3 regions of the Cupriavidus sp. C1SS-2L genome follow, and region 2 is predicted to be linked to each of the others. Evidence: predicted binding sites of a transcription regulator. Region 2 holds the regulator's gene; each other region holds the start of a gene.
The links. The regulator sigma-54, encoded in region 2, starts transcription at its own class of promoters, with help from an activator protein. The targets are predictions, from matches to a motif close to TGGCANGNAANCTGCTTT.

Region 1 (10,543 bases), 780 kb from region 2:
TGCCAAGGCGGAACGCTTCTGCAGCGGAAGTGCCGACGTGGGTCGTATTCGACGCATAGCGCACGCGATCCGTGATGCCGCCGGCCAGCGCGAGCAGCGCCGGCACCTCGTGCCCCGCCACCAGGAAAGGTGCAGCGAAGGCGCGCATGTCAGGCGGCGCCGTCGTCAGTGGCGTGCCGCCGACGAAGTACAACGGGGAGACGCGCGACTCGCCGTGGGCCGGCACATCGCGGAATGCGTAGTGGCTGTCACGTCCGGCGTCGTCATGATAAGGCGTCACCTGCACCTCGCCGATCGCGGTAATCGCAATCGTGTCGGCCGGGCCGCTGACGGTGAAGTTGTGGACGATATTGCCGAAGCCATCGCGCGCCTCCGACAGGTTGCCAGGCGCCTGCAGCGCCCAGGCCTTGACGGCCTGCAGCGGGCCCGAGCGCGGTGCGAGGCGCAGCTCATGCACGCTGCGCCGCACCGGCTCCGCATAGCGGTAGACGGTCTGGTGGTGGATCTTGTATTTCACGGTATCCGGAGGGCCGCTGCGACGACTGCTGCACATAAGGCCCTCCTTGCGGTGTTCACGGCGCCTAGGCCGCCTGCAGCGGCACCAGGAAATCACGGCTGATGCCGTTGCCAATGTCGCCGATGCGCTCCAGGAAGCTCGTGAGGAAGGCGTGCAGGCCGACGGCAAAGATGTCGTCGATGCGGGCAAATTTCAGGTCGGCATGCAGTTTACCAGCCTGCCGCTCGGTCTCCCCCGACTGGTGGTTGCAGACCATCGCCAGGATCGCCACGACCTCGTCCATGCTCGACACCAGCGAACGCGGCATGTCGGGGCGCAGGATCAACAGTTCGGCCACGCGCTGCGGCGTAATCACCGCGCGGTAGACCTTGCGGTAGACCTCGAAGCCCGACACCGAGCGCAGCACCGCTGCCCAGTGATAAAAGTCGTTCTGCTCGCGGTTCGGGTCGCTGTCGTCGCTGCCCGACGCCTGGAATTTCACGTCGAGGATCCGCGCGGTATTGTCCGCGCGTTCCAGGAACGTGCCGAGCCGCATGAAATGGAACGCATCGTCCTTCAGCATGGTGCCGAACTGCACGCCGCGCGCGAGGTGCGAACGGAACTTGACCCATTCGAAAAAGCGCGACGGGTCTTCCTGCAACTCGCCGTCCGCGATCATGCGCTGTACATCGAGCCAGGTGGTGTTGACGGTTTCCCAGACCTCGGTCGTCAGCGAGCCGCGCACCGCGCGCGCGTTCTCGCGCGCGGCACGCAGGCAGCTCATGATCGACGACGGGTTGGTCATGTCGCGCACCATGAAGTCGATCACGTCGTCGCGCGTGAGCAGTCCGTACTTGTGATCGAAAGCGTTGGTCAGCTCCGAGATGTCGAGCATGGCCCACCAGCCCTGCTCCGCCACTTCCGCGGACTGCGGCAGCAGCGAGGTCTGGTAGTTGACATCCAGCATGCGCGCGGTGTTCTCGGCGCGTTCGGTATAGCGCGCCATCCAGAACAGATGGTCGGCGGTGCGGCTCAGCATGTTGGTTCTCCTCGCAATGCGGTGCTGGCGGCGGGCGCGTTCAGCGCTCCAGCACCCACGTGTCCTTGGTCCCCCCGCCCTGCGAGGAATTCACCACGAGCGAGCCTTCGCGCAGCGCTACGCGCGTGAGGCCGCCCGGCACCATGCGCACCTCGCGCCCCGACAGCACGAACGGACGCAGGTCGATATGGCGCGGCGCGATGCCCGATTCCACATACGTCGGACACGTCGACAACGCCAGCGTCGGCTGCGCGATGTACTGCTCGGGCCGCGACTTCACGACCTCGCGGAAGGTATCGATCTCCGCGCGCGTTGCCGCCGGCCCCACCAGCATGCCGTAGCCGCCCGCGCCGTGCGTTTCCTTCACCACCAGGTCCGCCATGTTGTCGAGCACGTACTGCAGGTCGTCCGGGCGCCGGCACATATAGGTCGGCACGTTGTTGAGGATGGCCTCTTCGCCGAGATAGAAGCGGATCATGTCGGGCACGTACGGGTAGATCGACTTGTCGTCGGCCACGCCCGTGCCAATGGCGTTGGAGATGGTCACGTTGCCCGCGCGATAGACCGACAGCAGACCGGCCGCGCCCAGCGCGGAATCAGGCCGGAACACGAGTGGGTCGAGGAAGTCGTCATCCACGCGCCGGTAGATCACGTCGATGCGCTGCGGGCCCTGCGTGGTACGCATGAACAGGTGATCGTCCTCGACGAACAGGTCGCTGCCCTCCACGAGTTCCACGCCCATCTGCTGTGCGAGGAACGCATGCTCGAAGTACGCGGAGTTGTACATCCCCGGGGTCAGCACCACCACGGTCGGATCGCTGATGGCCTGCGGCGAGACGCCGCGCAGCATGTCGAGCAGCAGGTCGGGATAGTGGGCCACGGGCGCGACGCGATTGCGCGCGAACAGGTCCGGGAACAAGCGCATCATCATCTTGCGGTTCTCGAGCATGTACGACACGCCCGACGGCACGCGCAGGTTGTCCTCCAGCACGTAGAACTCGCCCTCGCCGGCGCGCACCACGTCGATGCCGGCCACGTGCGCGTAAATGTCGCGCGGCACGTCGACGCCAAGCATCTCGGGACGGTACTGGGCGTTGTTGTAGATCTGGTCCGGCGGAATCACGCCCGCGCGGATGATGTCCTGCCCGTGGTAGATGTCGTGGATGAAGCGGTTCAACGCCGCCACACGCTGGCGCAGGCCCTTTTCCAGCGTGGCCCACTCGCTGGCGGGAAAGATGCGCGGAATCACATCGAACGGAATGGTCCGCTCGGTGCCGCTGTTGGATTCGTCCTTGTCGCCGTAGACCGCGAAGGTGATGCCCACGCGCCGGAAGATCAGGTCCGCCTCGGCGCGCTTGTTGGCCATCGTGTTCTCGGACTGCCGCGCCAGCCAGTCCGTGAAGTGCCGGTAGTGCGGCCGTACCACACCGCCCGGCAATGCCTGCCCCGCCTGGATGACCGGGGTATCGCCATCCCGCCAATCCAGCATCTCGTCGAAAAAGCGCGCCGCCATGATGGCCCTTCCCTCCGTGAAATGGGGGACGTCCTGGTCGCCTGGCCTCCCGGCCTCCCACCGGAACCGCCGCCCCCTTGTTTTTCCTGGCTGTACAGCTGTCGAGTGACTGGCCCTTTCAGCATACTTGTGCCAGCGAAAGCCGCAAGCTCGTGCGGTTGCGCAGCACGGAAACGGGTTAAGCAAGATGCCTGCCAAGGTCCTGGCAGGCGGTGCACCGCGCTGTCAGCGCGCGGCGGCGACGCGGTGCCGCTCGCCGTCGGCGAGGATGGCCTGGACCAGCGCTTCCGGCGACTGCCGGATATCGAGCACGAGCGCGCCATGGGGTTCTTCGAGCGTCTCGAGCTGGCTCTCCAGCAGTGCCGGGTTAAAGAAGTGGTCCGTGCGCGCAGACAGGCGCGAGCCGATCAACTGGGCGTCGCCCTTCATGTAGACGAACACCACGCCGCCGTCCGGCGGCGTCAGGCGGTCGCGGTAGACCTGGCGCAGCGCCGAGCAGGTGAACACATGGGTGCGGCCTTCGGCCCGGGCAGCGTCGATGGCCGCGCGCATGGCCGCCAGCCACGGCCAGCGGTCCTCATCCGTGAGCGGGATGCCCGCATGCATCTTGGCTTTGTTTGCGGCGCTGTGGAATTCGTCCGCGTCATGGAATGCGCAGCCCAGGCGTGTCGCGAGCAGTTCGCCGACCGTCGACTTGCCGCTGCCGGAAACGCCCATCAGGATATAGATCATGTCTGCTCCATCGATCATGGTGTCGGATGGTTTGCCCCATCCTTGTCGGTAGCCCGCGCGCTGGCAAACGGCGCGCAGGTGCCGGACGGCGGCTGCGCCGCCCGGGGATTCAAAAAAATTGCGGTGATACAGGCCCCAGGCCCGACTATTGTGCGACGGAATGCGTCGCCGCGGGAACGGCGTCGGCTTCGGACAGGTCGAGTGCACTGCCACCCTCTTCCGCCTTGCGCGCGTGGCGCCGGAACAGGCCGAACAGCCCCCGGCCGACGCTGAACTGGGCGAAGCCATCGTCCGGCGCGGGCGCGACCGAACGCGCGGCGAATTCCGCCGGATCGCCAAGCCAGGCAAGCGTGCCGGCAACGGCGTCCACACGCACGCGGTCGCCGTCACGCACCCGGGCCAGCGGGCCGCCAGCCAGCGCCTCGGGGCCGACGTGGATCACCGCCGGCACCTTGCCCGATGCACCGGACATACGCCCGTCCGTCACCAGCGCGACGCTGTGGCCGGCGTCCTGCAGCGCACCAAGCACGGGCGTGAGGCGATGCAATTCGGGCATGCCATTGGCATTGGGTCCCTGGAAGCGCACCACGGCTACCACGTCGCCGTTGAGCTCGCCTGCATTGAAGGCTGCCTGCAGCGCTTCCTGCGAATCGAACACGCGCGCCGGCGCCTCGACCACGCGGTGCTCCGGCGCCACGGCGGACACCTTGATCACGCCGCGCCCCAGGTTGCCCTGCATCAGGCGCAGGCCGCCTTCGGCGGAGAACGGCTCCGCCGCCGTGGCCAGCACCTGCGCGTCGCCGCTGGTGCTCGCGCCATCGCGCCAGCGCAGCACGCCATCGGCCAGCACCGGCTCCTGCGTGTAGCGCGCGAGACCCGGGCCGGCGACGGTCTGCACGTCCTCGTGCAGGAGCTCGGCCTCCAGAAGCTGGCCGATCACAAAGCCCGTGCCGCCCGCGGCGTGGAAATGGTTCACGTCCGCCGAGCCGTTCGGATACACGCGCGCCAGCAGCGGCGTGATGCCGGACAGCCGGTCGAAATCGTCCCAGTCGATCAGCACGCCCGCGGCACGCGCCATGGCGACCAGGTGGATGGTGTGGTTGGTGGAACCGCCGGTGGCCAGCAGGCCGACCATCGCATTGACGACGGCACGCTCGTCGACGATGCGCGCCATCGGCATGTATTCAGTGCCTCGCGCCGACAGCGCCAGCGCGCGCTGCGCCGCCGCTGCGGTCAGGGCATCGCGCAAGCCGCTGTCCGGGTGGACGAAGGCTGCACCGGGCAGGTGCAGGCCCATGATTTCCATCAGGAACTGGTTACTGTTGGCGGTGCCGTAGAACGTGCACGTACCTGCGCTGTGGTAGGCCTCGCACTCGGCTTCAAGCAAGGCTTCGCGGCCAACCTGGCCGGTCGCATAAAGCTGGCGCACGCGCGCCTTTTCCTTGTTCGGGAGGCCGCTCGCCATCGGCCCGGCCGGCACGAACACGACCGGCAGGTGGCCGAACTGCAGCGCGCCCATGACCAGCCCCGGCACGATCTTGTCGCACACGCCAAGCATCACCGCGGCGTCAAAGGTGTTGTGCGAGAGCGAGACCGCCGTGCTCATGGCAATTGCATCGCGCGAGAACAGCGACAGCTCCATGCCCGGGTTGCCCTGCGTAATGCCGTCGCACATCGCCGGCACGCCGCCGGCAACCTGCGCCACGGCGCCCACGGCACGTGCGGCCTCACGAATCACGTCGGGATAGCGCTCGTACGGCTGGTGCGCCGACAGCATGTCGTTGTAGGCCGTCACGATGCCGAGGTTCGGCGCGTGTTCGACGCGAAGCTTCAGCTTGTCATGCGCCGGCAGCGCGGCAAAGCCGTGGGCCAGGTTAGCGCACGAGAGGCCGCGCAGCGGGCCAAGCTCTGCCTGGGCGCGTTCGCAGCGCGCCAGGTAGGCCGCGCGGCTGGCGCGGCTGCGCTCGGTGATGCGCCGGGTTACGGCAAGGATTTCGGCATGGACGGCGTGGGGCATGGATGAACGTTCCTTTAGAAACCCGGGCGACTGACCGCCTCTGGCATGTAGATTTTCTACATTATAACGACAGAAAAACCTCACTCGCAGCCTTGCTTACATCACAATCACTCAGTAACCCCCTTGAATACGGGAAATCCCTAGCGACAGAACAACAGAATCATCTGTGTTCCGCAGCCCTTCGGATTGTAGAATATCTACATTCCCATTTATGCCGGCGACACCCGCCACCGTCATGCGCGACCGAATCCTTGCCGTCTACGACACGCTCCGCCCGTCCGAACGCCGCCTGGCCGACTATGTGGCCCGCCACGGCGCCAGCGTGATCCGGCTTTCGATGCCGGAACTGGCCGAGCGGGCCGGCGTGTCGCAGCCGACCATTGCGCGTTTCTGCGCGGCGCTGGGCTACGACGGCTTCCGTGAATTCAAGCTGCAGTTCGCGCAAAACGTAGGCGGCGGCACGCCGTTCGTCCACCAGGACGTGAAGGCCGAAGACGGCCCGGCCGACATTGCCGGCAAGGTGTTCGACCGCACCATCGCCACGCTGATGAGCGTGCGCAATGCGCTGTCGGCGGACCAGATCGAGCATGGCATCCGCCTGCTGGCCGGTGCGCGCCGCATCGAGTTCTACGGCTGCGGCAATTCCGGCATTGTCGCGCTCGATATCCAGCACAAGTTCTTCCGGCTGGGCATGCCGACCACGGCTTACTCCGATCCGCACGTATTCAGCATGTCCGCCGCGCTGCTCGGGCCTGGCGACGTGGCAGTACTGGTGTCCAACAGCGGCCGCACGTGGGACATGCTGACCGCCGCCACGCTGGCGCGTTCGAGCGGCGCCAGCGTGCTGGCGCTCACGCACAGCGGCTCACCGCTCGCGAAGCTGGCCGATGTCTGCGTGTTCTCGGATGTGGAGGAGGACAGCGAGGTCTATACGCCGATGACCTCGCGCATCTGCCACCTCGTGCTCGGCGACGTGCTTGCGGCCGGCGTGGCGCTGGAACGCGCCGACACCGTCGCCGCGGGCCTGCAGCGCGCGAAGGCCCATCTGCGCGAGCGCCGCATTGGCGGCGCCGAGCCGGCGCGGGCGCCACAGGAAGCTGATACGCCAGAGCCGGCGCCCCGGCGCAAGACGGCGTCGCCTGCACGCGCTCGCACCGCGAGCTGACGCCGGCTTGCGCTAGCGCGGCGCCGCAGGCGCCTCACGCCAGTAGCGACGCTCGGTCTGGCGAAACGCTTCCATCGAGTAGGCCCCGCCCTGCGTGACCATCGTGACCGCGCCAGTTTCGTCCGTGCGGTAGCGCAGGATGCCGGCATCGCCATAGCGCTGCCAGACATCGGCGCGCGGATGCTGGTAACGGTTGCGGTAGCCAAGTTGGAACACCGCCGCGCCGGGACTGACGGCCGCGAGCCACTCGGAACTGGATGAGGTGCCGCTGCCATGGTGCGGCACGACTAGGACATCGGCACGCAGCCTCTCCGCAGGTATCCGCTCGACCAGTTCACGCTCTTCCGCCTTGCCGATATCGCCAGTCAGCAGCACGCTATGGCGGCCGTTGTCCACGCGCAGTACGCAGCTGCGCGCATTGCTCCCGATCGCCGCATCGCGCGATTGCCCGGCGTCGGGATGCAGCACCGTGAAATGGACGCCATCCCACTCCCAGTGCTCGCCCGCCACGCATGCCACCCAATCGGCCTTGCCAAGCAGCGCATGGCCGGCCGGCGCGGCCGTGGACCGGATATCGACGGACACGGCATCGATGACGTGGCGCGCGCCACCCGCGTGGTCGGCATCTTCGTGGCTGACCATCAAATGGTCGAGCCTGCGTATGCCGAACGCGCGCAGATAGGGCACGATGACCTGCGCTCCGGCGCTGCCCCCGGAGGCATAGGCTGGCCCGGCGTCGTAAAGCAAGGCGTGCGCGCGCGTTTGCACCAGCACCGCGGTGCCCTGCCCGACATCGAGCATCGCGGCCCGGAATTCGCCATGCGCCACATCGTCGCCGCGCGCGACCACCATAGGCAGGATCAACAGCACCCCGTGCAGCCGTATGCGCAATCCGAACACGGCAGGTGCCAGCAGGATGAGCGTGCCAGCCAGCGCCAACACCGTTTCCAGCACGCCGGCCTGCGCCGTCTCCCAGACCGCCCACTCGGACGATGCCAGCCACTGCAGCACAAGCACCAGCCACGCCAGCGCCCCATGCGCCAACACCAGCAATGGCGCGGCCAGCGTCATCGGTACCACCGCACCGAGCAGCGCAAGCGGCGTGACGAACATGCTGACCACGGGAATGGCAACAGCATTCGCAATCGGGGAAATGACCGGAAACTGCCGGAAGAGCAGCAACGTCAGCGGCACCAGACCGACCGTTACAGCCCATTGCGTGCGCGCTGCGGAGAGGAGCGCCGCGCGTATGCGTGGCCACCACCCGCGCACCGGCACGTGAGGACGCGATGCCGCCAGGAAGATCACGCCGACCGCACCGAACGACAACCAGAACCCCGGTTGCGTCACCGCCCACGGGTCCAGCAGCAGCGCGACGAAAGCCGCCCACGCGAGCACCATCGATGCCGGTGGCGTCCGAGCGCTCCACGCGGCCAGCGCGGCGATGGACAGCATGGCCACCGTACGCAGTGCCGGAATTTGCAGACCGGCGATCAGGCCGTATCCCAGCCCCGCGAGCACTGCCGCAACGAGCGCCGCCTGCCGCGCCGGACACCACAGCGGCAACGGCCGGCGCAGACGGCGGCCTAACCCGAATGAATGCCGCCACGCCCATTGCACCAGGCCCGCGGCAAAGCCCGCGATCATCGTGATATGGAGTCCGGAAATGCTGACGAGGTGGCCGATGCCAGTGCGATTGAACAGCAGCCAATCATCGCCATCGATGCCGCGCTGGTCGCCGACGACGAGCGCCACAAGCACCGGCGCGAAACGGGCGTCCGCGGGCAGCGCGGCGCGGATGTGGTCGCGCAACGTGGCACGTTGCGCCCCGATGCGCCATGCGATCCGTTCGTGCGCCGCTTCCTGCGGCCCGTTGTGGACGGTACGCACGTAACCCGTCGCGCCATAGCCTTGCGCCAGCAGCCAGTATGCGTAGTCGAAACCGTGGGGATTGGCGAGCCCGCGCGGACGACGCAAGCGCACCGTGAAGGTGTAGCGCTGGCCGGGGCGTAGCTCAGGCGTGGCCTCGCGCCAGCTCAGCTGCACGCGGGCCGGCACTTGTTCGCCGTGCTGCGCGGCCTCGACCGTGAAGGCAAAGCGGGCGCCGGGCGACAGTTCGGCAGGCAGGCCGGAGACCACGCCGGTCACCTCGATATCGCGCGCCTCCAGCTGCGTGGGCAGCCAGTCGCCCATGCGCGAATGCGCGCGCCACGCCGCCCAGCAGAAGCCCACTGAGACCGCCACCAGAATCGCGAGTCCGTGTGCGAGCCGCTTGTTGCCTCCGTACCGGACCAGCCAGACGACGAGGATTGCGAGTGCGGCAGAGGCGAAACCCAGCGCGCTGTACGCAGGCAGCGAGCCCTGCCGCTGCAAGGCCCAGCAGCCGACCACGAAACCCAGCAGGATCAGGCGCACGAAGCTCCCCGGCAAGTTCAGAGGGCCATCGTTGTACCCTCGCCTTGCCGTGAAAAGCTTGTCAGCGTGTCAGAAGTTGGTGTCGGAAATGTCAGGCGCCGGCCGGCGCCATCGCCTCGGCGAATGCCGCCAAGCGGGGCAGCGCGGCGACCGAATTGCGCCACATGGCTTGCGCCAAAGCATCCGGCTCCATCTCTCGCAACTCCCCAAGTACCCGTGCGACGCCAGCCACTTCGGCAGGCGTATTCCGGGCCTTGTGCTGCTCCCCGAACTGGTCGTCGGACAGCCACGCGGGCGCGATATCGGGCGCGTCGGTTTCCAGCACCAGCGCGTCAAGCGGCAACTCGGTGGCGAGCCGGCGGATCTGCCGCGCGCGGCTGAACGTCACGTTGCCGCCAAAGCCGAGCTTGAACCCCTGGTCGATAAAGCGGCGTGCCTGCTCATGACTGCCATTAAAGGCGTGTGCGATCCCCTGCCGCACCCCGAGCTTGCGCAGTTGCGCGCCAACCTGGTCCTGCGACTTGCGCACGTGCAGCAGCACCGGCAGGTCGAATTCGCGCGCGATCTTGAGCTGTTCGATGTAGAGCCAGGTCTGGTGGTCGACATCCAGACCGGCGACAAAGAAGTCGAGTCCGATCTCGCCGATGCCGACGAAGCGAGGATCAGACATCGAGGCCGCCACCTCCCTGCGCAACGCATCGACATCGGCCTGCGCCGCGCCCGGCGAGCATAGCGGATGAATGCCGAGCGCATAGACGCAGCGTTCATCCTGCCGGGCCAGCGTGCGAACTGTGTCGAAGTTCCACACCGCCACGGCCGGCACAACGATGCCGGTTACGCCGGCGGCCTCGGCGGCGTCGGCAACCCGGCCGCGATCCGCATCGAATTCACGGGCATCGAGATGGCAATGGGTGTCGATCCACATAGCCGTACGCGGTCACCGCTCCTGGTGAAGGTGCCCGTCGCGCAGCCGCAGTACGCGGTCGCAGCGGCCGGCCAGGTCCAAGTCGTGCGTGACGATGACAAAACTGGTGCCAAGCGTGCGCGACAACTCCAGCATCAGGTCATAGACCCCGCCTGCGGTGTGATCGTCGAGGTTGCCGGTCGGCTCGTCGGCCAGCACGCAGGCCGGCTGCCCGACCAGCGCGCGCGCAATCGCCACGCGT
Region 2 (10,543 bases):
ATTTCCGGCACGACTTCGGTGGCACCCGCTTTCTGCAACGTGTCGAGTTCAGAATCGTCGACCGTGCGTACGATCACCGGCAACGCCGGCGCCAACTCCTGCACATGGTGCAGCACCTTGAGCGCTGACGGCGTGTTGGCATAGGTGATGATGACGGCGGCGGCGCGGTGGATACCGGCGGCAATCAGCGCCTCGCGACGCCCAGCGTCACCGTAGACCACGGTATCGCCCGCCGCGGCGGCATCGCGCACGCGGTCCGGATCAAGGTCGAGCGCCACGTAAGTGATGCTCTCGCGCTCGAGCATATGCGCCAGGTTCTGGCCGCTGCGCCCGTAACCGCAGATGATCGCGTGCTTCTCGGTCTGCAGGCTCTGCGCGGCGATACGCGTCATGTTCAGCGACTGCATCAGCCATTCGTTCGCCGCAAAGCGCAGCACAATGGCATCGCTGTACTGGATCAGGAACGGCGCGGCCAGCATCGAGAGCAGCATCGACGCCAGGATCACCTGGATCAGCACCGGGTCCACCAGGTTGAGGCCGTCAATCTGGTTGAGCAGCACGAAGCCGAATTCGCCGGCCTGCGCGAGCCCCAGGCCCGTGCGGATGGCCACGCCCTGGCGCGAGCCGAACAGGCGCGCCAGTACGGAGATCAGCAGCAGCTTGAACAGGATCGGCACCCCCAGCAGCACCAGCACCAGCCAGATGTGCTCGATCACCACCTGGATGTTGAGCAGCATGCCAATGGTCACGAAGAACAGCCCGAGCAGCACGTCGCGGAAGGGCTTGATGTCCTCTTCCACCTGGTGCCGGTAGGGCGTTTCCGAAATCAGCATGCCGGCCATGAACGCGCCCAGCGCCATCGACAGGCCCAGCCGCTCGGTCAGCGCAGCCATGCCAAGCGTGACCAGCAGCAGGTTCAGCATGAACAGTTCCTGCGAGCGCCGCGCCGCCACCACGTGGAACCAGCGGCTCATCAGGCGCTGTCCGAGGAAGAAGATCACACCGAGCGCCACCGCGATCTTCGCCGTGGCCATGCCGAGTGCAACCATCAGGTCACCGGGGTCGCGCGACAGCGCCGGGATCACGATCAGCAGCGGCACCACGGCCAGGTCCTGGAACAGCAACACGCTGATGATGTTGCGGCCATGCTCGCTTTCCAGCTCCACGCGCTCGGACAGCATCTTCGACACGATGGCCGTCGACGACATGGCCAGTGCCCCGCCAAGCGCCACGGAAGCCTGCCAGGACAACGGAAACAGCCAGTTGAACAGCCAGCTCGCCGGCACCACGGCCAGCATCGACAATACGACCTGCGAGCCGCCCAGCCCGAACACGAGCCGTTTCATGGCGCGAAGCTTGCTCAGGCTGAATTCCAGGCCAATCGAAAACATCAGGAAGACCACGCCGAACTCGGCCAGGTACTTGGTCTGGGCCGTGTCGCTGGCCAGGCCCAGCGCATGCGGGCCGATCAGGATGCCGACCGCCAGGTAGCCGAGCATGGGCGGCAGCTGGAGCATGCGGAACGCGACCACGCCGAATACGGCGGCAGCCAGCAGCACCAGGGTCAGTTCCAGCGGAGAATGCATCAGGCGGCTCAGGAAGAACCGTCAGGGCTGGCCGGCTGCGCCCCGGCACGGGCCCTGCCGGCGGAACACGGCAAGCGCGGCGCTTGCCGGGACGGCCCGGGCGTCGCCGCATTCGTTGGTATACTTCGACGCCATGATAGCCAATTTCGATGCGGATCGAGCACTCCGGCTCGCCCAAAGTACCCTCCAGATTGAAGCCGAAGCGGTCGCCGCACTTTCGGGGCGCCTGACCCCGGACTTCTCGCACGCGGTGCAGCTCGTCCTGCAGTGCACGGGACGCGTCGTGGTGTCGGGCATCGGCAAGTCAGGCCATATCGGCCGCAAGGTCGCGGCGACGCTGGCCTCGACCGGCACGCCGGCCTTCTTTGTCCATCCGGCCGAAGCCAGCCACGGCGACCTCGGCATGGTCACGCGCGATGACGTCCTGATCGCATTCTCCAATTCCGGGGAAACCGGCGAGCTGCTGTCGATCATCCCGATCGTCAAGCGCATCGGCGCGCGGCTGATCTCGGTCACCGGCAACCCGGAATCGAACCTGGCCAAGCTCGCAGACGCCCATCTCGATGCCGGCGTGGAAAAGGAAGCCTGCCCGCTGAACCTGGCGCCAACGGCCAGCACCACGGCGGCGCTGGCACTCGGCGACGCGCTCGCGGTCGCGGTGCTCGATGCGCGCGGCTTCGGCGAGGAAGACTTCGCGCGCTCGCACCCGGGCGGCGCGCTCGGCCGCAAGCTGCTGACCCACGTGCGCGATGTGATGCGCAGCGGCAATGCGGTGCCGGAGGTCCGCGAAAACACGCCGCTGGCCCAGGCGCTCATGGAAATCACGCGCAAGGGCATGGCCATGACCGCCGTGGTCGACTCTGACGGCAAGGCCATCGGCGTCTTCACCGACGGCGACCTGCGCCGCCTGCTGGAAACCCCGCGCGACTGGAAGACCGTGCCGATCGGCGATGTGATGCACCACAACCCGCACGTGGTGCACGAAGACCAGTTGGCCGTCGAAGCCGTGCAGGTCATGGAAGCCAACCGCATCAACCAGTTGCTGGTGGTCGACCATGACGGGCGCCTGGTGGGCGCGCTGCACATCCACGACCTGACCCGCGCCAAGGTCATCTGATCCACGGCGCGCACGCAAAGAGACCATGCAGGCCCTCCTGTCCTCCCTCACCGGGATCGTCTTGCGCCTGCTGCCATTGCTGCTGATGGCAGTGGTGGCAGGCAGCACGTTCTGGCTGGTGCAGATCAATTCGCAGCAGGAAGGCACCAAGGCGCCTGTCGTCCGCAAGCACGAGGCCGACTACTACATTGAGCGGTTCTCGGCCACCGAGCTGGCGCAGGACGGCGGCACCAAGGTGCGGTTCACCGGCGACAAGATGGTCCACTTCGACGACGACCAGACCTACGAAGTGACCCGTCCCGCCATGCGCGCCTATCAGCCTAACCGGCCGCCGGTGTCCGCGCGTGCCGACCTCGGCCGCATGAACGCCGAAGGCTCGGTCATCGACCTGTATGGCAATGGCTTCGTCGAACGCCAGCAGGGAGCGGATGCGGCCAAGGACCCGCTGCTGACGGCGGCGTCGAGCTACTTCCAGGTGCTGCTCAACGATGACATCGTCAAGACCGACAAGGCCGTCAAGCTCACGCGCGGCCCGTCGGTCATGACCGCCAACGGCCTGATCTTCAACAACGTTACCCGCGAAGTACAATTGCTGGGTAACGTACGGGGCACCATCATTACCGGTGCACCTGCCCGGACTCCGGGATCCTGACAACAACAGCCGCCCGCGCGCGACGGGGCGGCACCGCGGACCCGAGGTTCGCGCGAATTTCCGCCTTCCTGCGACCCTTTGCCAACATGATTGCCTCCCTGTCGACCTTGTCCCGCCGGCGCGCCGCCCCGGTGCTGCTGGCCGCAGCCGCCGTGCTTGCCGCGCTGGCGCCGCCGGCCGCCCATGCCGAACGCGCGGACCGGGACAAGCCACTGGTACTGGAAGCCGATAACGCCAGCTACGACGACGTCAAGCAGATCTACACGCTGACCGGCAATGTGGTCCTGACCAAGGGCACCATGGTGCTGAAGTCCGACGCCGCCGAGATCCGCACCGACCCCGAGGGCTACCAGTACGCGGTGGCCACGGCCAAGGGCGGCAAGCAGGCGTATATCCGCCAGAAGCGTGACGGCGTCGACGAGTACATGGACGGCTGGGGCGATCGCATCGAGTACGACGGCAAGCAGGAGCTGTCCAAGCTGATCGGCCACGCACGCATGGCGCGCCTGCAAGGTGCCAAGCTCGTCGACGAGATCCGCGGCGCGGTGCTGACCTATGACAGCCGCAATGAGTTCTATACCGCGGCCGGCGGGGGTGACAACACCTCGGCCGGCAACCCGTCTGGACGCGTGCGCGCGGTGCTCTCGCCGCGCCAGGAAGCGAGTGGTGCGGCCGCTGCCGCGCCGCTCGACCTGAAGCCGGCGCCCGCGCCGTCCAGCAAGCCCTGAATCCCGCGCGCGAGCGCACGACCGCCATCATGACCGATACCGCAACACTCGCCCCCACGCCCGCTTCCGCCGCCAACGACGTCCGTGCCGAGAGCAGCACGATGGTCGTGCGCCACCTGAAGAAGCGCTACGGGACGCGTACGGTGGTCAAGGACGTGTCGCTCGACGTGAAAAGCGGCGAGGTCGTGGGCCTGCTGGGTCCGAATGGCGCCGGCAAGACCACGTCGTTCTACATGATCGTCGGCCTGGTGGCGCTCGACGAGGGCGATATCGTGCTCGACGGGCAGCACATCAGCGGCCTGGCCATCCACGAACGCGCGCGCATGGGGCTTTCCTACCTGCCGCAGGAAGCGTCGGTGTTCCGCAAGCTGAATGTCGAAGAGAACATCCGCGCGGTGCTGGAGCTCCAGGTCGTGAACGGCAAGCCGCTGCCAAAGGCCGAGATCGACGCGCGGCTCGATACGCTGCTGGACGACCTGCAGATCGCCCACTTGCGCAACAACCCGGCGCTTTCGCTGTCGGGCGGCGAACGCCGCCGCGTTGAAATTGCGCGCGCGCTGGCATCGTCGCCGCGCTTCATCCTGCTGGACGAACCGTTCGCCGGCGTGGACCCGATCGCGGTCGGCGAAATCCAGCGCATCGTCAGCTTCCTGAAGGCACGCAATATCGGCGTGCTTATCACCGACCACAACGTGCGCGAGACGCTCGGCATCTGCGACCACGCGTACATCATCAGCGAAGGCACCGTGCTCGCGGCGGGCCAGCCTGAAGACATCATCGCGAACGAATCGGTGCGGCGCGTCTACCTGGGCGAGAATTTCCGCATGTGAAGCGGGGGTGGCACGCGGCCACCGGGAAAGAGACGATCAGGCGACACATGCGATAGCAATTTCCGTTCCAACATCGGAAAGATGCGCATAAAATAGGTCGCATGAAACCGTCGCTCCAGCTCCGCCTTTCGCAGCATCTGGCACTCACGCCGCAACTGCAGCAGTCGATCCGACTGCTGCAACTCTCAACGCTGGAACTGCAACAGGAAGTCGAGCAGGCGCTCACGGAGAACCCGCTGCTGGAGCGCGAAAACGACTGGATCGAAAGTCCGCTGCGCGTAGCGGCAGATGGCTCGGTCAACCTGCAAAGTGCCCCGGCTCCCGCTCCTGCCGAACCGCAGGGCAATGGCGAAGCGAATGCCGACAGCGCACGCGGCAGCGATGACGAGAACTACACCGACAGCGGCGGTGACGACTACGGCAGCGACTGGAGCCTCGACGATTTCGCGCGGCGCCCCCAGGGCGAGGACGACGAAAAGACGCCCATGCAGCTGCGCGATGCCGAGCCCACGCTGCGCGAACATCTGATGGAACAGCTCACGCCGCTGAAGATTTCGCTGCGCGACAAGGGGCTGGCGATCTTCCTGATCGAATCGCTCGATGACGACGGCTACCTGAGCACGTCGCTCGACGAGATCTGCTCGGAACTGCCCGAGGAACTCGAATTCGAAGTCGACGAAGTCCAGGCCATGCTCACGCTGCTGCAGAGCTTCGACCCGGCGGGCGTGGGCGCGCGCAATGCAGCCGAATGCCTGAGCCTGCAATTGCGCCGGCTGCAGCACCCGCAGCGCGAACTGGCGCTGTCGATCGTCCAGCATCATCTTGAATTGCTTGCGGTGCGCGACTACACGCGCCTGAAAAAAGCGCTGCAGGTGGACGAAGCGGCGCTAAAAGCCGCGCATGAACTGATCCGTTCGCTCGCGCCGTATCCCGGGCATGCGTACAGCCGGCCTGAAGCGGATTTCGTAGTGCCCGACGTGTTCGTGCGCAAGAGCGGCAGCGGCTGGATTGCACAGCTGAACCCGGATGTGATGCCCCGCCTGCGCATCAACGACATGTACGCGCAGATCCTGCGCGGAGCGAAGGGGGAATCCGGCGCTGCCGGGCTGCAGCAAAAGCTGCAGGAGGCACGTTGGCTGATCAAAAATATTCAGCAAAGGTTCGACACAATCCTGCGAGTTTCACAGGCAATTGTCGAACGTCAGAAGAACTTTTTCACGCACGGCGAAATCGCGATGCGCCCCTTGGTTTTGCGGGAGATTGCCGATACACTGGGATTACACGAGTCAACCATATCCCGGGTGACGACCAATAAATACATGGCAACGCCGATGGGTACTTTCGAACTGAAGTACTTCTTCGGTAGCCACGTGTCCACCGAAACCGGTGGCGCGGCTTCATCAACGGCGATCCGCGCCTTGATCAAGCAACTTATAGGAGCCGAAGACCCGAGGAGTCCTCTTTCCGACAGCCGAATTGCCGAATTGCTGGGTGAACAAGGCTTCGTTGTCGCGCGCCGTACCGTCGCCAAGTATCGCGAAGCCCTGAAGATCCCCGCTGTCAATCTCCGCAAGACTTTGTAGCCGAGTTGCACCGCCTGCCTGGTGCAGCTCTTTCAGAAGGAGAAGCGCTATGAACTTCAAGATCAGTGGACACCACCTGGACATCACGCCTCCGCTGCGTGAGTACGTGGAAACGAAGCTGGAGCGTATCGTCAGGCATTTCGATCAAGTCATTGGCGTTAGCGTGCTACTTTCAGTCGATAACCATAAGGAAAAGGACAGGCGGCAGTACGCGGAAATCAATCTGCACCTTCGGGGCAAGGACATCTTTGTTGAAGCCCATCACGAAGACCTGTATGCGGCCATCGACGCACTTGTCGACAAGCTGGACCGCCAGGTGCTTCGCTACAAGGATCGCGTGCAAGGCCACGACCGCGAAGCGGTCAAGTACCAGATGGCCGAAGCGCAACTACAGCAGCAATGATCATGCCTGCCGGTCGTAAGGCTGGCCGCTGAAAGGGACTGAGAAAAGCAAGCCGCGCCATGTAGCGCGGCTTTTTTGCGTCTGTTGGCGGCCATCCTGTGCAGGTTACTGGCATAGGTGTTCGCAACTGACGCGGCGCGGTGTATGCTCTCTAAGACATAGCCGGTAGCGACTCCTGTGCGCGCGCCCTATCCCGGTGCGGCGGCACGAGCACGGCACAGGGATACACAAGGCCCGACGCTGCGTTGCACAAGTCAGGGGAGACGCTGCTCTATAATGGCCAAACGCCTGGCAAACCATGGTATCGCCATAAAGCGGCCCGCAGCCTTGCACGGCCGAGCAGTCCCATCTGCCTGCTAACTGAAATCCTCGCATCGCCCATGAATCGTTTGGCCAAACTGCTGCCACCCGGCAACATCAACCTCGACGTCAGCGTCACCAGCAAGAAGCGTGTCTTCGAGCAAGCCGGGCTCCTCTTCGAGAACAACCATGGCGTGGCGCGGGCGACCGTGACCGACAACCTGTTTGCGCGCGAGTCGCTCGGTTCGACCGGCCTTGGCGCAGGCGTGGCCATTCCGCATGGGCGCATCAAGGGACTGAAGCAGCCGTTGGCCGCGTTCATGCGGTTGGCCGAGCCGATCCCTTTCGAATCACCCGACGGCAAACCCGTTTCGCTGCTGATCTTCCTGCTGGTGCCGGAACAGGCCACGCAGCAGCATCTCGAGATCCTCTCGGAAATCGCGCAGTTGCTGTCCGATCGCGACATGCGCGAAGGCCTCGCAACGCTGGCCACACCCGAAGAAGTGCATCAGCTACTGACACAGTGGCATCCCTGACCCTTCCCCTGGGCTGGCAACAGACCGGACGACCCTAAAGCCCGGCACTGCCCCCGCCCCGAAAGTCATACCGCATGGAACTCACCGGCGTCACCTCGCAGTCGATCTTCGACGACAACGCAGCCGACATCAAACTCTCGTGGGTGGCTGGCCTGGAAGGTGCGGACCGCGCCTTCGACGTGGAGTTTGCCCGCGAGGCCACCTCGGCCGCGGACCTCGTCGGCCACCTGAACCTGATCCACCCGAACCGGATCCAGGTCCTCGGCAAGCCCGAAATCACGTACTACCAGCGCCTGGACGACGAAACCCGCAAGCGCCAGATGGGCGAGCTGATCCTGCTGGAGCCGCCGTTCCTCGTTGTGGCCGACGGCATGGAGCCGCCGCCGGACCTGGAACTGCGCTGCACGCGTTCATCCACGCCACTGTTCACCACGCCGGTGTCGTCCGCAGCGGTAATCGACCACCTGCGGTTGTACCTGTCGCGCATTTCCGCGCCGCGCGTGACCATGCACGGCGTGTTTCTCGACATTCTCGGCATGGGCGTGCTGATCATGGGCGAGTCGGGCCTGGGCAAGAGCGAACTGGGCCTGGAACTGATTTCGCGCGGCCACGGACTGGTAGCCGACGATGCCGTGGATTTCGTGCGCCTTGGGCCGGATTTCATCGAAGGACGCTGCCCGCCGCTGCTCCAGAACCTGCTGGAAGTGCGCGGCCTGGGCCTGCTCGACATCAAGACCATCTTCGGTGAAACCGCCGTGCGTCGGAAAATGAAGATGAAGCTGGTCGTGCAGCTTGTGCGCCGCAACGACGGCGAATTCGAACGTCTGCCGCTCGATTCGCAGTACCTCGACGTACTTGGCCTGCCGATCCACATGGTCAAGATCCAGGTCGCGGCCGGCCGAAACCTCGCCGTGCTGGTCGAGGCTGCCGTGCGCAACACGATCCTGCGCCTGCGCGGCATCGACACGCTGCGCGACTTCATGGACCGCCAGCGCGCTGCCATGCAGGCCGACGCAGTTTCGCGCGGCCAGGGCCGCCTGCTCTGACCCGGCATCGCGACTCGCTTTCAATTGCTTACATCGACGTTGGCAAATCGGTCAACGCGGTGGGTACATGCTTCGTTTTGTGCTGTAATGGGCATCGAGCCCAGTCCGGAGCCGCTGCACCAGCCGTTGGCTGGCATTAGGTGGCCATGAAGTTTCCCACAGCCAGGAGAGCAAGCATGAAGAAACTGATCGCGATGTGTGTGCTGGTGACGCCGCTGCTGGCCACTGGCGCAATGGCACAGCCCGCACCCCAAACCACGCCTGCCGCGCCCGCCATGCCGGCTGCACCGGGCCCGGGAGACAAGGCTGTACCGGCATCGGCCACCAAGGCGCCCACCGCGCAGCAGCAGAAGATGAAGGACTGCAACGAGCAGGCTGGCGACAAGAAAGGCGACGATCGCAAGGCCTTCATGAAGCAATGCCTCTCGGCCAAGGGCGTGCAACCGACCAAGAGCCAGCAGGAAAAGATGTCGGCCTGCAGCAAGGAAGGCAAGGGCAAGAAGGGCGACGAGTACAAGGCGTACATGAAGGAATGCCTGTCGAAGTAAGCCTCAGCCCCCGCTGATGACATGGCGAACCGAGCGGTTCGCCATTTTTGTTTGCATCAGGGCGCTGTCATGACGAGGCCTTTGCCGGATGCTATCCTTCCGATGATATGCGCATCATTCTCATCACCGGCATCTCCGGCTCCGGCAAATCCGTCGCACTGAACGTGCTTGAAGATGCAGGCTTTTACTGCGTCGATAACCTGCCCGCTCAATTCATTCCCGACCTGGCTCGCTACCTCGCCAGCGAGGGTTACACGCATCTGGGCGTGGCCACCGACATCCGCAGCCGCGAATCGCTGGAACACCTGCCCGATACGGTCCGCGAACTGGCCGAAACGCACCAGGTCGAGGTCCTGTTCCTGACGGCCAGCACCGACGCGCTGGTGCAGCGCTACTCGGAAACGCGGCGCCGGCACCCGCTGTCGATCCTGACTGACGGCGTGCCTGGCTCTGACGGCGAACCGGCGTTCAACGACCGGGCCCTGATGGAAGCGATCGAGATGGAGCGCGAACTGCTCAGCCCGCTGGCCGAGTCCGCGCACCGCATTGACACCAGCAACGTGCGCACCAATACGCTGCGCAGCTGGATCAAGGAACTGATCCGCGAAGATAGCGAGCGTCTAACGCTGCTGTTCGAATCGTTCGGCTTCAAGCACGGCGTACCCAGCGATGCCGACCTCGTGTTCGACGTGCGCTCGTTGCCCAACCCGTACTACGACCTCGCGCTGCGCCCGCTGACCGGCCGCGACGGCCCCGTGATCGATTTCCTGCAGGCGCAGCCGATGGTGCTCGCCATGGCCGAAGACATCCGCGCCTATGTGGAAAAGTGGCTGCCGAGTTTCATTGCGGACAATCGCAGCTACCTGACCGTGGCGATCGGCTGCACCGGCGGACAGCACCGTTCGGTCTATATTGCGGAAAGGCTTGCCAACTATTTCCGGGCCCATGGTAATGTGCTGGTGAGACACCGCGAGCTCGCGCCGGCAACGTAGTCCGCTGCGCAGTCCGCCGGTGCCGCCAGGCATCTCTGACCCTGGCAGCCATGGCGGCCGCCGCATGCGATCTGGCGGCCGTTCCCTCGATTTAGCGGAATGGCAGCCATCGCATGTCCTCGACAGACCTTCTCCGTCACACCGTTCCCGCCGACGCAACGCCGCTGACGCTGGACGACCTCCCTCTCTTCCCTCTGCACACGGTGCTGTTTCCGGACGGCC
Region 3 (10,543 bases), on a different replicon from region 2:
CGCCCGCGGCGCATGGCGCAGACCGCAGCGAAGACAACCAGGAGACAGCGATGGACCTGCGGCAACGCGATCACATCGAGACGGTAGTCCAGGCCACCAGCTACCTGCCCCCGCCTGCCTTGCCCGCGGACCGGCCCACGCACGACGCCGTGATCCAGAATTCATGGCGGCGCTGCGTGCACCAGTACGGACTGGATCCTTCGCGCATGCAGGAAGCGCGCATCCTGCCGCAGACACGCCTGCGCGAGCACCAGCAACGCATCGACGATTTCGCGCGCATTGCGCGTCATGGGCTGGAAAGCCTGTATGCGCAGGTGGCAGGGCTGGGCTACGTGGTGCTGCTGACCGACGCGCAGGGCGTGACCGTTGACTACATCGGCGACGCGCGTACCGATACCGATCTGCGCCACGCCGGCCTGTACCTGGGCGCGGAATGGAGCGAGAGCGGAGCCGGCACCTGCGCGGTCGGCACGGCGCTGGTCACTGGCGAAGCACTGACCGTGCATCAGGCCGACCATTTCGACGCCACGCATATTCCGCTCACTTGCACGGCGGCGCCGCTGTTCGACTCGCGCGGAAATCTCAGTGCGATCCTCGACATTTCCGCGCTGACTTCGCCGCATGCCAAGGAGAGCCAGGGCCTGGCGCTGCAGATGGTGCGCATCTATGCGGCGCATATCGAGAATGCGAACTTCCTGCGCGTGCATCATCGCGACTGGATCCTCAAGCTCAACGTGGCGCCTGAGTTTGTCGACGTGAATCCGGAATACCTGCTCGCGCTCGACGACTGCGGCCGCATCGTCGGGCACAACCACCGCGCGCGGCGCATGCTGGAAGGGGAGCTATCCACTGGCACGGTGCTCGGCCAGTCGTTCGAGACGCTGTTCAACGCGCGGCTGGAAGACCTGAGCCGCTATGTCTACTCGCGCCCGAGCGAGCAGCGGCTCGTCGCGCTGAACCGCAGTGGGGGGCTACTCTATCTGAGCGTGATGCCGCCCGCGCTGCGCTGGCAGGCCGGCGCCCGCGAAGAACGCCTCGCGCCGTTTCCAGAGCCGCTCGCGGCATTGAGTGGCGGCGATGCCGCGCTGCAGCAGCAATTGCAGCGCGCGGCGCGCCTGGTCGATTCGCCGATCAACCTGCTGATCAATGGCGAGACCGGCAGCGGCAAGGAGTACTTCGCCAAGGCGCTGCATCAGGCGAGCGCCCGGCGCGGCCAGCCGTTCGTTGCAGTGAACTGCGCTGCGATTCCTGAAACGCTGATCGAAAGCGAGCTGTTCGGCCACCTGCCCAACAGCTTCTCGGGGGCCGGTCCGCGCGGCAAGCGCGGGTTAATCCAGGAAGCCGACGGCGGCACGCTGTTCCTCGACGAGATCGGCGACATGCCGCGCGAGCTGCAGTCGCGTCTGCTGCGCGTGCTGGCCGAGGGCGAGGTCTTGCCGATCGGTGCGGCACGCCCGATACCGGTCAGGCTGCGCGTGATTTCCGCCACGCATCATCGGCTGGAGGATCTGGTCGCGCAAGGACGCTTCCGCGAAGACCTGTTCTACCGGCTCAACGGCGCGCGCTTCGCGCTGCCACCGCTGCGCGAGCGCACGGACCTTGACTGGCTAGTGCAGAAGATGCTCGACGCTGGCGGCCAGCGCGGCATCGCGCTGTCGCCGCAGGCGCGCGAACAGCTTTGCCGCCATCGCTGGCCCGGCAACTTGCGTGAATTGCGTAACGTGCTCGAGTACGCGCGTGCGGTCTGCTCGGACGGCTACATCGATCTGCACGACCTTCCCGATGCCCTTGGCGCTCCGGCGGCAATGACAGCCGTGCAGGCGCTACCCGCGCAAGAGCAAGAGGGCGACACTAAGGCGATGCCGCCGGAAGCCATGCTGCTGATGCAGTACCTGCGCGCGTCGGGCTGGAACCTGAGCGCGGTAGCGCGCCAGATCGGCATCAGCCGCATGACGCTGTACCGCCGCATGGAGCGCTACGGCATCCAGTCTCCGAACCGCCGCGATGGCGAAGGGCCGCTGCAGTAGCGCTCGCCCCGATACGGTTGTCCAGTGCTGTACACCTGCGCTGTGACACCTGTCACACCGTGAGCACCGCCAGGCCCCTTTTGGTGGCCCTCTGACCCGCGCTTCCTGCGGGTAATCCCGCAATTTTCCGCGTTCCCGGCGGTCTTTCCGCATGTCGCGCGCATTGGCACAGCCATTGCAATGAGCCTGTCACCACAAAGACAAAGGAGACAGGCCATGGGGCAGGCACGGTTCGCCGGCGCGCCGCTGGTCGGCATCATCGCCAACCCGGTATCAGCGCGCGACATCCGCCGCGTGATTGCGAACGCCAACAGCCTGCAACTGGCCGACCGCGTCAATATCGTGCTGCGCCTGCTGGCCGCGCTGTCGGCCTGCGGCATCGACCGTGTGATGATGATGCCGGACCGCGAAGGGCTGCGCGTCATGCTCGCTCGGCACCTGAGCCGGCACCAGGGTCCGGACGCGGGACTGCCTGCAGTGGAGTACATCGACATGCCGGTCACCGCGCGCGTCGATGACACGCTGAACGCGGCGCGCCATATGGCCGACGCCGGCGTGGAAGTGATCATCGTGCTCGGCGGCGATGGCACGCATCGCGCCGTGGTGCGCGAATGCGGCGGCGTGCCGATCGCCGGGCTGTCCACCGGCACCAACAATGCGTTCCCGGAAATGCGCGAGGCCACCATTACCGGGCTCGCGTCGGGACTGTATGCGACGGGCAAGGTGCCGGCATCGCACGCGCTCGCATCGAACAAGCGACTCGATATCGTCATTCGCGATGCTGACGGCGGTTTCCGGCGCGACATCGCGCTTGTCGACGCAGTGATCGCGCATGAGCATTTCATCGGCGCGCGCGCGCTGTGGAAGTCCGACACGCTCGCTGCCGTGTACGTGGCATTCGCCGATCCGCAGGCGATCGGGCTGTCCGCCATCGCCGGGCTGCTGGAACCACTCGGACGGCGCGAAGCGGGCGGCCTTGCGATCGAACTGGCCGCCCCGGGACAGGGCGAGTTCGAGCTGCGCGCGCCCATCGCGCCCGGCCTGCTGAGCCAGGTCTCCATCGCTGGCTGGCAGCGCCTGGAGCATGCCCGGCCGCACCGCGTGCGACAGCGTGCAGGCATCGTCGCGCTCGATGGCGAGCGCGAACTGGCCTTCGGGCCGCATGACGAAGTCACCGTCACCCTGCACGAACACGCTTTCCGCAGCATCGACGTGGCGGCGTGCATGCGCTATGCCGCGCGCGAGCGGCTGATGCGCAGCAGTCCAGCCGCCATTCTCGCTAATCACTGAGCAAGCCGTACCACCCCAACCAAGGAGACAACCATGAGCGCCAGTGCCATGCAAGCCGGCCCAAGCGGGCTGCCACTCGACAAGGAGACCCTGCTGACGGTGTATCGGAAGATGCGCACCATCCGCGAGTTCGAAGAACGCCTGCACGTGGACTTCGGCCGCGGCGACATTCCCGGTTTCGTGCATCTGTACGCGGGCGAGGAGGCCGCGGGCGTGGGCATCCTGCACCACCTGCACGATGGCGACCGCATCGCCAGTACGCACCGCGGTCACGGCCACTGCATTGCCAAGGGCGTCGACCCGGTGGCGATGATGAAGGAGATCTACGGCAAGAAGGGCGGCTCTTGCAATGGCAAGGGCGGGTCGATGCATATCGCCGACCTGTCCAAGGGCATGATGGGCGCAAACGGCATTCTGGGCGCCGGCGCGCCGCTGATCTGCGGCGCCGCGCTGGCCGCGAAGTTCCGCGGCAAGGGCGAGGTCGGCATTACGTTCAGCGGCGACGGCGCATCGAACCAGGGCACGTTCCTCGAAAGCCTGAACCTCGCCGCCGTGTGGAACCTGCCGGTGATCTTCGTGATCGAGAACAACGGCTATGCGGAATCGACCTCGCGCGATTACGGCACCGCGGTGGACAGCTACGTGGATCGCGCGGCCGGCTTCGGCATTCCCGGCGTGACGGTGGACGGTACCGATTTCTTCGCGGTGCATGAGGCAGCCGGCGAAGTCATCCGCCGCGCGCGTGAAGGCGGTGGGCCGTCGCTGCTCGAATGCAAGATGGTCCGCTTCTACGGGCACTTCGAAGGCGACGCGCAAACCTATCGCGCCGCGGGCGAACTCGACGACATCCGCGCCAACAAGGACTGCCTGAAGCTGTTCTCGCGCGCGGTGACGCAAGCGGGCGTGGTCTCGCGCGAGGAACTCGAGTCGATCGACCGCGAAGTCGCGACGCTGATCGAGCACGCCGTGCAGGAGGCCAAGGCCGCGCCATTGCCTGGTCCGGAGGATCTGCTGACTGATGTCTACGTGAGCTACTGAATCGCCAACCCGACACTGCTATCCACATTTCAGGAGACAGACCATGGCTCGCAAACTGAGCATCAAGCTGGCGATCAACGAGGCGATCGACCAGGAAATGACGCGGGATCCCAGCGTGATCATGCTGGGGGAAGACATTGTCGGCGGCGCCGGCGCGGACGGTGAAAAGGACGCATGGGGCGGTGTGCTTGGCGTGACCAAGGGGTTGTACGCCAAGCATGGCGACCGCTTGCTCGATACGCCACTGTCGGAGTCGGCCTACGTGGGGGCGGCCATCGGCGCCGCGGCCTGCGGCATGCGACCGATCGCCGAACTGATGTTCATCGACTTCATGGGCGTGTGCTTCGACCAGATCTTCAATCAGGCGGCCAAGTTCCGCTACATGTTCGGTGGCAAGGCCGAAACGCCGGTGGTGATCCGCGCAATGGTAGGCGCGGGCTTTCGCGCGGCCGCGCAGCACAGCCAGATGCTGACGCCGCTGTTCACGCACATTCCCGGCCTCAAGGTGGTGTGCCCCTCGACGCCGTACGACACCAAGGGCCTGCTGATCCAGGCCATCCGCGACAACGATCCGGTGATCTTCTGCGAGCACAAGAACCTGTACGGGCTTGAGGGCGACGTGCCGGAGGGCGCTTACACGATTCCGTTCGGCGAGGCCAATATCGCACGCGACGGCAAGGACGTGACCATCGTCGCTTACGGGCTGATGGTGCATCGCGCGCTGGACGCGGCGGCGACGCTGGCGAAGGAAGGCATCGAAGCGGAAGTGATTGACCTGCGCACGCTGTCGCCGCTCGACATGGATACGGTGCTCGAGTCGGTCGAGAACACCGGACGGCTTGTCGTCGTGGACGAAGCTAGCCCGCGCTGCAATATCGCGACTGATATCTCGGCGCAGGTTGCGCAGCAGGCATTCGGTGCGCTGAAGGCCGGTATCGAGATGGTGTGCCCGCCGCACACGCCGGTTCCGTTCTCGCCGACGCTCGAAGACCTGTATATCCCCAGCGCCGCGCACGTCGTGGAAGCGGTGCGCAAGACCATGAAGGGAGGCAAGCACTGATGGCCGCAGCAATTACCCCGATCGTGATGCCCAAGTGGGGCCTGTCGATGAAGGAAGGCACTATCAACGAGTGGCTCGTCGACGAGGGCGCCCAAATATCGGTGGGCATGCCGATCCTTGATGTGGAAACCGACAAGATCGCCAACGCCGTCGAGGCGCCCGATGCCGGCACCTTGCGCCGCAAGGTAGCCAGCGTGGGGGACGTGCTGCCGGTCAAGGCCCTGCTCGGTGTGCTGGCGCCTGCGGAGGTGAGCGATGCGGAAATCGATGCCTATATTGCGGCTTACGAAACGCCGGCGGACGACGGCGACGAAGAGGAAGCCGAACCCGCGTACCAATACGCCGACGTCGACGGCATCCGCGTCCGCTACGCCCGGAGGGGCGACGCGGGGCCGGCGGTGCTCTTCGTCCACGGATTTGGCGGTGACCTGGATAACTGGCTGTTCAACCTTGACGCCCTTGCCGATGCGTACACGGTGGTCGCGCTGGACCTCCCCGCTCACGGACAGACGTCGCCGCGGCTCGCGGGTACGACGCTGGCGGAGATGGCCGGCTTTGTAGCACGCTTCCTGGATGTGACGGGCATCGACGCGGCGCATGTGGTCGGGCATTCGATGGGCGGGGGCATTGCCGCGCAGCTTGCCGTCGATGCGCCGCAGCGCGTGCTCTCGGTGGCGCTGGTCTCGCCGGTCGGCATGGGCGAGGAGATCAACAGCGGCTATACCGAAGGCTTCGTCAACGCGCAGTCGCGCCGGGACCTGAAGCCCGTGATCGAGCTGCTGTTCGCCAACCCGGACCTCGTCAGCCGGCAGATGCTCGATGACCTGCTGCGCTACAAGCGGCTCGACGGCGTGCAGGAAGCATTGTCGGCGATCGGCTACAGCTTGTTCGCGCGAGGCAGGCAGCGCGAGCAGCCGGCGCAGCGGCTGGCTGATACGGGCAAGCGCACGCTCGTGGTGTGGGGCGCAAAGGACCAGATCATCCCGAGTACCCACGCGCAGAACGCGCCGGCAGGCGCCACGGTGAAGGTGTTCGACGACGCCGGACACATGAGCCAGATGGAAAAGGCCGGCGACTTCAATGCGCTGTTGCGCACACACCTGGCCGGTTGATGCCGGATCGCGGACGGCGGCCACGCCGTCCGCGCCGGCCTGCTATCGTGTGGCAGGTCACCGCCAGGACGAATTCCATGCCATTCGTATTTGTCGAACCCCACGCTGCGCGCGAAGATCCGCTGCAGGACGAACTCGCGTTGCTGGACGCTGCCGCTCACGGCAGCGAAGTCGCCCAGTTGTGGGAGGCCCCGGTGTCGCTGGTGGTGCCCCGCAGCTACCTGCGCTATCCGAAGTTCGAGGCCGCGCGTGACAGCTTTGCCCGGCGTGGCTGCCCTGTCTGGTTGCGCATGTCGGGCGGCGGACTGGTGCCGCAGGGGCCCGGCATCATGAACCTGAGTCTCGCCTATCGTGTGGATGGGCCACCGGGCGCGTTGAGCGAGGCGGTGTACCTGCACCTGTGCGAGGTCGTCGGCGGGGCATTGTGCAACCTTGATGTCGACAGTCACTGGCAGGCCGTCGAGGGATCGTTCTGCGACGGGCGATTCAATCTGGCCTGGGGGCCGCCGGGCCAGGCGCGCAAGATTGCTGGCACGGCCCAGTACTGGCGCCGGGCACCGGCAGCCGCGCAGGCGCCGGATGGCCAGCGCCATGTGGTACTCGCGCATGCGGTGCTGCTCGTCAGCGCGGATCCGGTGTCGATCACGCAGCGCGCCAATGATTTCGAGGCCGAGGCCGATACGGGCCGGCACTACGATGCCGACAAGGTGGTCAGCGTACAGCAGGCCATGAACGCAGCCAACGACGATCAGGCAGCATTGGCGCAGCGGGTACTCGAAGCGTTGCGGGCAAGCGTGGCCGCTTCGGTGCCGCCGCGCGCATAGTCTGCTATCGCGCGGGCAGGAACAGCATGTCGCCGTACCACGCGCGCGTGGTGGCGCCTGTGTTGTCGGTATCGGTGAGCAGGCCGTAGGCCGTAATCTTGCCGGGAGGTTCGTGGAACGCCTGCTCGTAGTCCTGGGCAATATTGCGGCGCAGCGTCTGCCACTGGCCCGCATCGCCGGGCTTGCCGGCAACCACGATCATCTGCACGCGGTTGGTGTGCGGGTTGGCGATAACGCTGCCACGCGCGGCTGTCGTCGACCAGATATACATCAGCGTGGCATAGGGCAGGTCTTCGCCGCCGAGCTTCCTCGCAAGCTGGATGCCCGCGCGATCGCCAAACGACAGCTTGTCCTTGTCGCCGTCAAAGAAGAACACCAGTCGGGCCGGGGCATCTTCCTTGGCGCCCTCGCTGTTGTCGGCGCCTTCGACTGGCGCTTGCGCCTTCCAGCGCCACGCGACAACCGGCGTGCGGTCCAGGTCGATATTGCCCTCGTGCATCAGCGCGGAAGCGGACCTGTTCGCATCGGCTTGCAGCACGGTGGTGTTGCCATCCGCCACGAGCGTATAGCGGGTCATCGCCTTACCATGCACGACAGGCAGGTTCTTCCAATCGTCCGGCAACTGAGCGCCGGGACGCATTGCGGAAAATGCGATGCCGGGTTGATCGCCCTGCGCGGACTGCGCCGGGGTTGCAAGCAGGACGGCCGCGCACAGCAAGCCGCGCCATAGCGCTTGCGTCTGCCTGTGTGCGTACCGGGGTGAGAGGGGTGGCATGACGCAAACGCTCCGGTGACTGGGCATGGGAGCATTGTAGTGAGGCGGGACATTTTCCGTCTGGCACCGAGAGATACTTCAGCAGGTAGTGGCAGCTTCGGGGCGCAAGGGGTCGCGTGTTACACGCCCCCAAAAAAATCGCGGCCCGCACAGGGGCCGCTAATCGGGAATGCGAGGAGGTCAGTTTCCTCAAGAGGCGTTATCGGCGCAGCGTCTCGCATCGAGACCCCTCTTTGGGAGGGGCTGCCTCGCATCGTCCGATTAAGCGATCAGGTAGTTTGGGCCTTCGGGGGGCATATTGGCAGCGCGCACTTTCTGCACGTTCGCCATCAGTTCGGTATGTGCTGCGTCCAGCCAGTCGACGCGGTGCCGGACCGGATCGTTCGGCGACAGATCGTTTGCTGAAATCTCGCGCAGGAAATAGCGCACCATGTTTCCAGCCCGTGCCGGAACCGGCATCATCCCCAGAAGCTGGTGTTTGGCCAGGAGCCGCCGGCTTGCTGCATGGCGCAGTCCGGACCATGCGGTACGGCCTAGCGCAATGTAGAACGCGTCGGGACGCATCTGGCGAAGCGCGCCGAGAAAGTGGGCTTCGAATGCGGCGCGCAGCATCGGCGCCGCAAGCAGGTCTTCCAGCGTGCCATTGAAAGCAAGGCCGCGGCGCGTGGTGGCGCACGGTAACAAGGCCAATGGCTGGAACTGCTCGAAACCCTCGTTCCATAGCGCCGCCGCGTGGGGCAGCCCCACAAGCTCCGGTGCGCGGAAATGATCGAGCATGCGGATCAGATTGGGCCGTATCAGCTGCCCGCCAAGTTCCACGCGGCGCTTGTTCTCGCGCTGGATCACGCGGCCCGGCGTACGCGCCTGCAGCAGCTCCTCGGTCACCGCTGCGGCAAGCCGCACGTGAGCATGCCCTGGCGTCGTGCTGACTAGTACCAGGCGTGCGCCCAGGTTGAAGTGCTCGTGCGGCACATACGTCATCGTGTAAGTGCCGTCCTGATCGACCAGTATCGGCTTGGCGATTAGCCCAGCGGATCCCATGCGCCGGATCTGGGCGCAATATTCTTCGATGTAGTTCGTCAAGGTGTCCCCGCTCCACTGCGATAAAGGTGCTGCCAGCTTCTTTTTTTCTTCATGGTAAGCCGCAGCCCCGGACACCGACAAAATCAAAAGTGTCGTATCAGGCTCTCGATGCCATGAGCTTGGTGGGACAGCGAACGAATGCGGTGCCTCCCGCTGTCAGCCGCCGGCATGGTCACGCGCCGGGCGACTGACTCTTTGCTACCGTACCTCAAGGTGTGGGTCAGGAGAATGACGGGCCGGTTCAGCCGGAGATCGTGGTGTCGATAGCAACCTCGGCCGACAACGATTTGTGCACGGGGCACTTGTTCGCCACGCGCAGCAGATCCTCAAGCACTTTGGGTTCCAGATTGCCAGTGACGCGGACTTCGCGCTTCATCGCGTAGTGGCCGGAGGTTTCCTCGTGGCTGACGGAAGCATGGATTCCATCCACGGCGTAGCCCTTGCGCTTGGCATAAAGCTGGAGGGTGAGCACCGTGCATGCCGCAAGCGCCGAATCGAGCAAGTCATGCGGGCTGGGATACTGCGGGTCGCCGCCCGCCGTGTCATCCAGATCCGCTTGCCAGCGCGCTTGCCCATTGGTCAGGTTGCAAAGCGTATTGTCCTGGCTCGGCTGCCATGTCGCTTGGATAGTCATCGAACGTCCTCGTACGGGAGTGGGCCGGAGCGCGGCCCGGGAGTAACGATTCTATACAGATGTACGAACTGCGACATTTTCAGTGATTAATGCGGCGCCTTTCGATATTGGCGATTTATTTCACCAAACCGCTTGCCAAGGGTGATTTGCTGCCGTACTATTCGCCCCCTCGCAACACAACGCGGCGCTGCAAGGCAGGGCTGACAAGGGCTGCGGGGCAACTGGGTGGTTCGGAGCGAGAGAGTTAGCGCGACGAACCGAAGTAAAAAAAAGTGCTGACCCGGTTGACGAAACGAAGAAAGTTCTGCATAATCTCGTTTCTCTGCTGCTGACGCAGCGACGCAAACGGCAAAGCCGGTGCGTGGCCCGAAAGGGCGGGTTCTTTAACAACCAAACAACCGATAAGTGTGGGCGCTGGGTAGCGGACGCACGAAGTCTTCGGACTTCGGAGCTTCAAAAGTTACAAAGTGCTCGCACAGCAAAACGTGACTGGGTCTACGGATCTGGTCAGTCAGTTTTCTGAGAGTGAGCGACCGCTCGAAAGAGCGAGGTGCTTCGGCACCACACAGAGATTGAACTGAAGAGTTTGATCCTGGCTCAGATTGAACGCTGGCGGCATGCCTTACACATGCAAGTCGAACGGCAGCACGGGGGCAACCCTGGTGGCGAGTGGCGAACGGGTGAGTAATACATCGGAACG

Region 1: a site for sigma-54 is predicted at 3,228-3,245, ahead of ACIGJG_RS05415 (circularly permuted type 2 ATP-grasp protein). Genes of this name have one in related genera too.
Region 3: a site for sigma-54 is predicted at 2,192-2,209, ahead of ACIGJG_RS21020 (ATP-NAD kinase family protein). Genes of this name have one in related genera too.

Annotation. Positions count from the first base shown of each region.
Region 1 is NZ_CP172708.1:1,157,868-1,168,410, reverse strand. Features, by position in the region: gene ACIGJG_RS05425 (transglutaminase family protein) at 1-517, opposite strand, end outside; gene ACIGJG_RS05420 (alpha-E domain-containing protein) at 582-1,535, opposite strand; gene ACIGJG_RS05415 (circularly permuted type 2 ATP-grasp protein) at 1,576-3,048, opposite strand; gene ACIGJG_RS05410 (gluconokinase) at 3,274-3,780, opposite strand; gene edd (phosphogluconate dehydratase) at 3,926-5,797, opposite strand; gene ACIGJG_RS05400 (MurR/RpiR family transcriptional regulator) at 6,033-6,962, shown strand; gene ACIGJG_RS05395 (DNA internalization-related competence protein ComEC/Rec2) at 6,975-9,377, opposite strand; gene ACIGJG_RS05390 (TatD family hydrolase) at 9,469-10,302, opposite strand; gene lolD (lipoprotein-releasing ABC transporter ATP-binding protein LolD) at 10,315-10,543, opposite strand, start outside.
Region 2 is NZ_CP172708.1:381,463-392,005, reverse strand. Features, by position in the region: gene ACIGJG_RS01835 (monovalent cation:proton antiporter family protein) at 1-1,586, opposite strand, end outside; gene ACIGJG_RS01830 (KpsF/GutQ family sugar-phosphate isomerase) at 1,720-2,703, shown strand; gene lptC (LPS export ABC transporter periplasmic protein LptC) at 2,729-3,355, shown strand; gene lptA (lipopolysaccharide transport periplasmic protein LptA) at 3,442-4,083, shown strand; gene lptB (LPS export ABC transporter ATP-binding protein) at 4,113-4,913, shown strand; gene ACIGJG_RS01810 (RNA polymerase factor sigma-54) at 5,015-6,496, shown strand; gene hpf (ribosome hibernation-promoting factor, HPF/YfiA family) at 6,546-6,899, shown strand; gene ptsN (PTS IIA-like nitrogen regulatory protein PtsN) at 7,280-7,735, shown strand; gene hprK (HPr(Ser) kinase/phosphatase) at 7,810-8,781, shown strand; gene ACIGJG_RS01790 (PsiF family protein) at 8,958-9,329, shown strand; gene rapZ (RNase adapter RapZ) at 9,437-10,321, shown strand; gene ACIGJG_RS01780 (LON peptidase substrate-binding domain-containing protein) at 10,435-10,543, shown strand, end outside.
Region 3 is NZ_CP172709.1:701,958-712,500, reverse strand. Features, by position in the region: gene ACIGJG_RS21025 (sigma-54-dependent Fis family transcriptional regulator) at 51-2,027, shown strand; gene ACIGJG_RS21020 (ATP-NAD kinase family protein) at 2,244-3,317, shown strand; gene ACIGJG_RS21015 (thiamine pyrophosphate-dependent dehydrogenase E1 component subunit alpha) at 3,351-4,355, shown strand; gene ACIGJG_RS21010 (alpha-ketoacid dehydrogenase subunit beta) at 4,399-5,415, shown strand; gene ACIGJG_RS21005 (acetoin dehydrogenase dihydrolipoyllysine-residue acetyltransferase subunit) at 5,415-6,527, shown strand; gene ACIGJG_RS21000 (lipoyl protein ligase domain-containing protein) at 6,605-7,351, shown strand; gene ACIGJG_RS20995 (DUF3047 domain-containing protein) at 7,356-8,126, opposite strand; gene ACIGJG_RS20990 (hypothetical protein) at 8,388-9,209, opposite strand; gene ACIGJG_RS20985 (OsmC family protein) at 9,451-9,843, opposite strand; rRNA gene ACIGJG_RS20980 (16S ribosomal RNA) at 10,418-10,543, shown strand, end outside.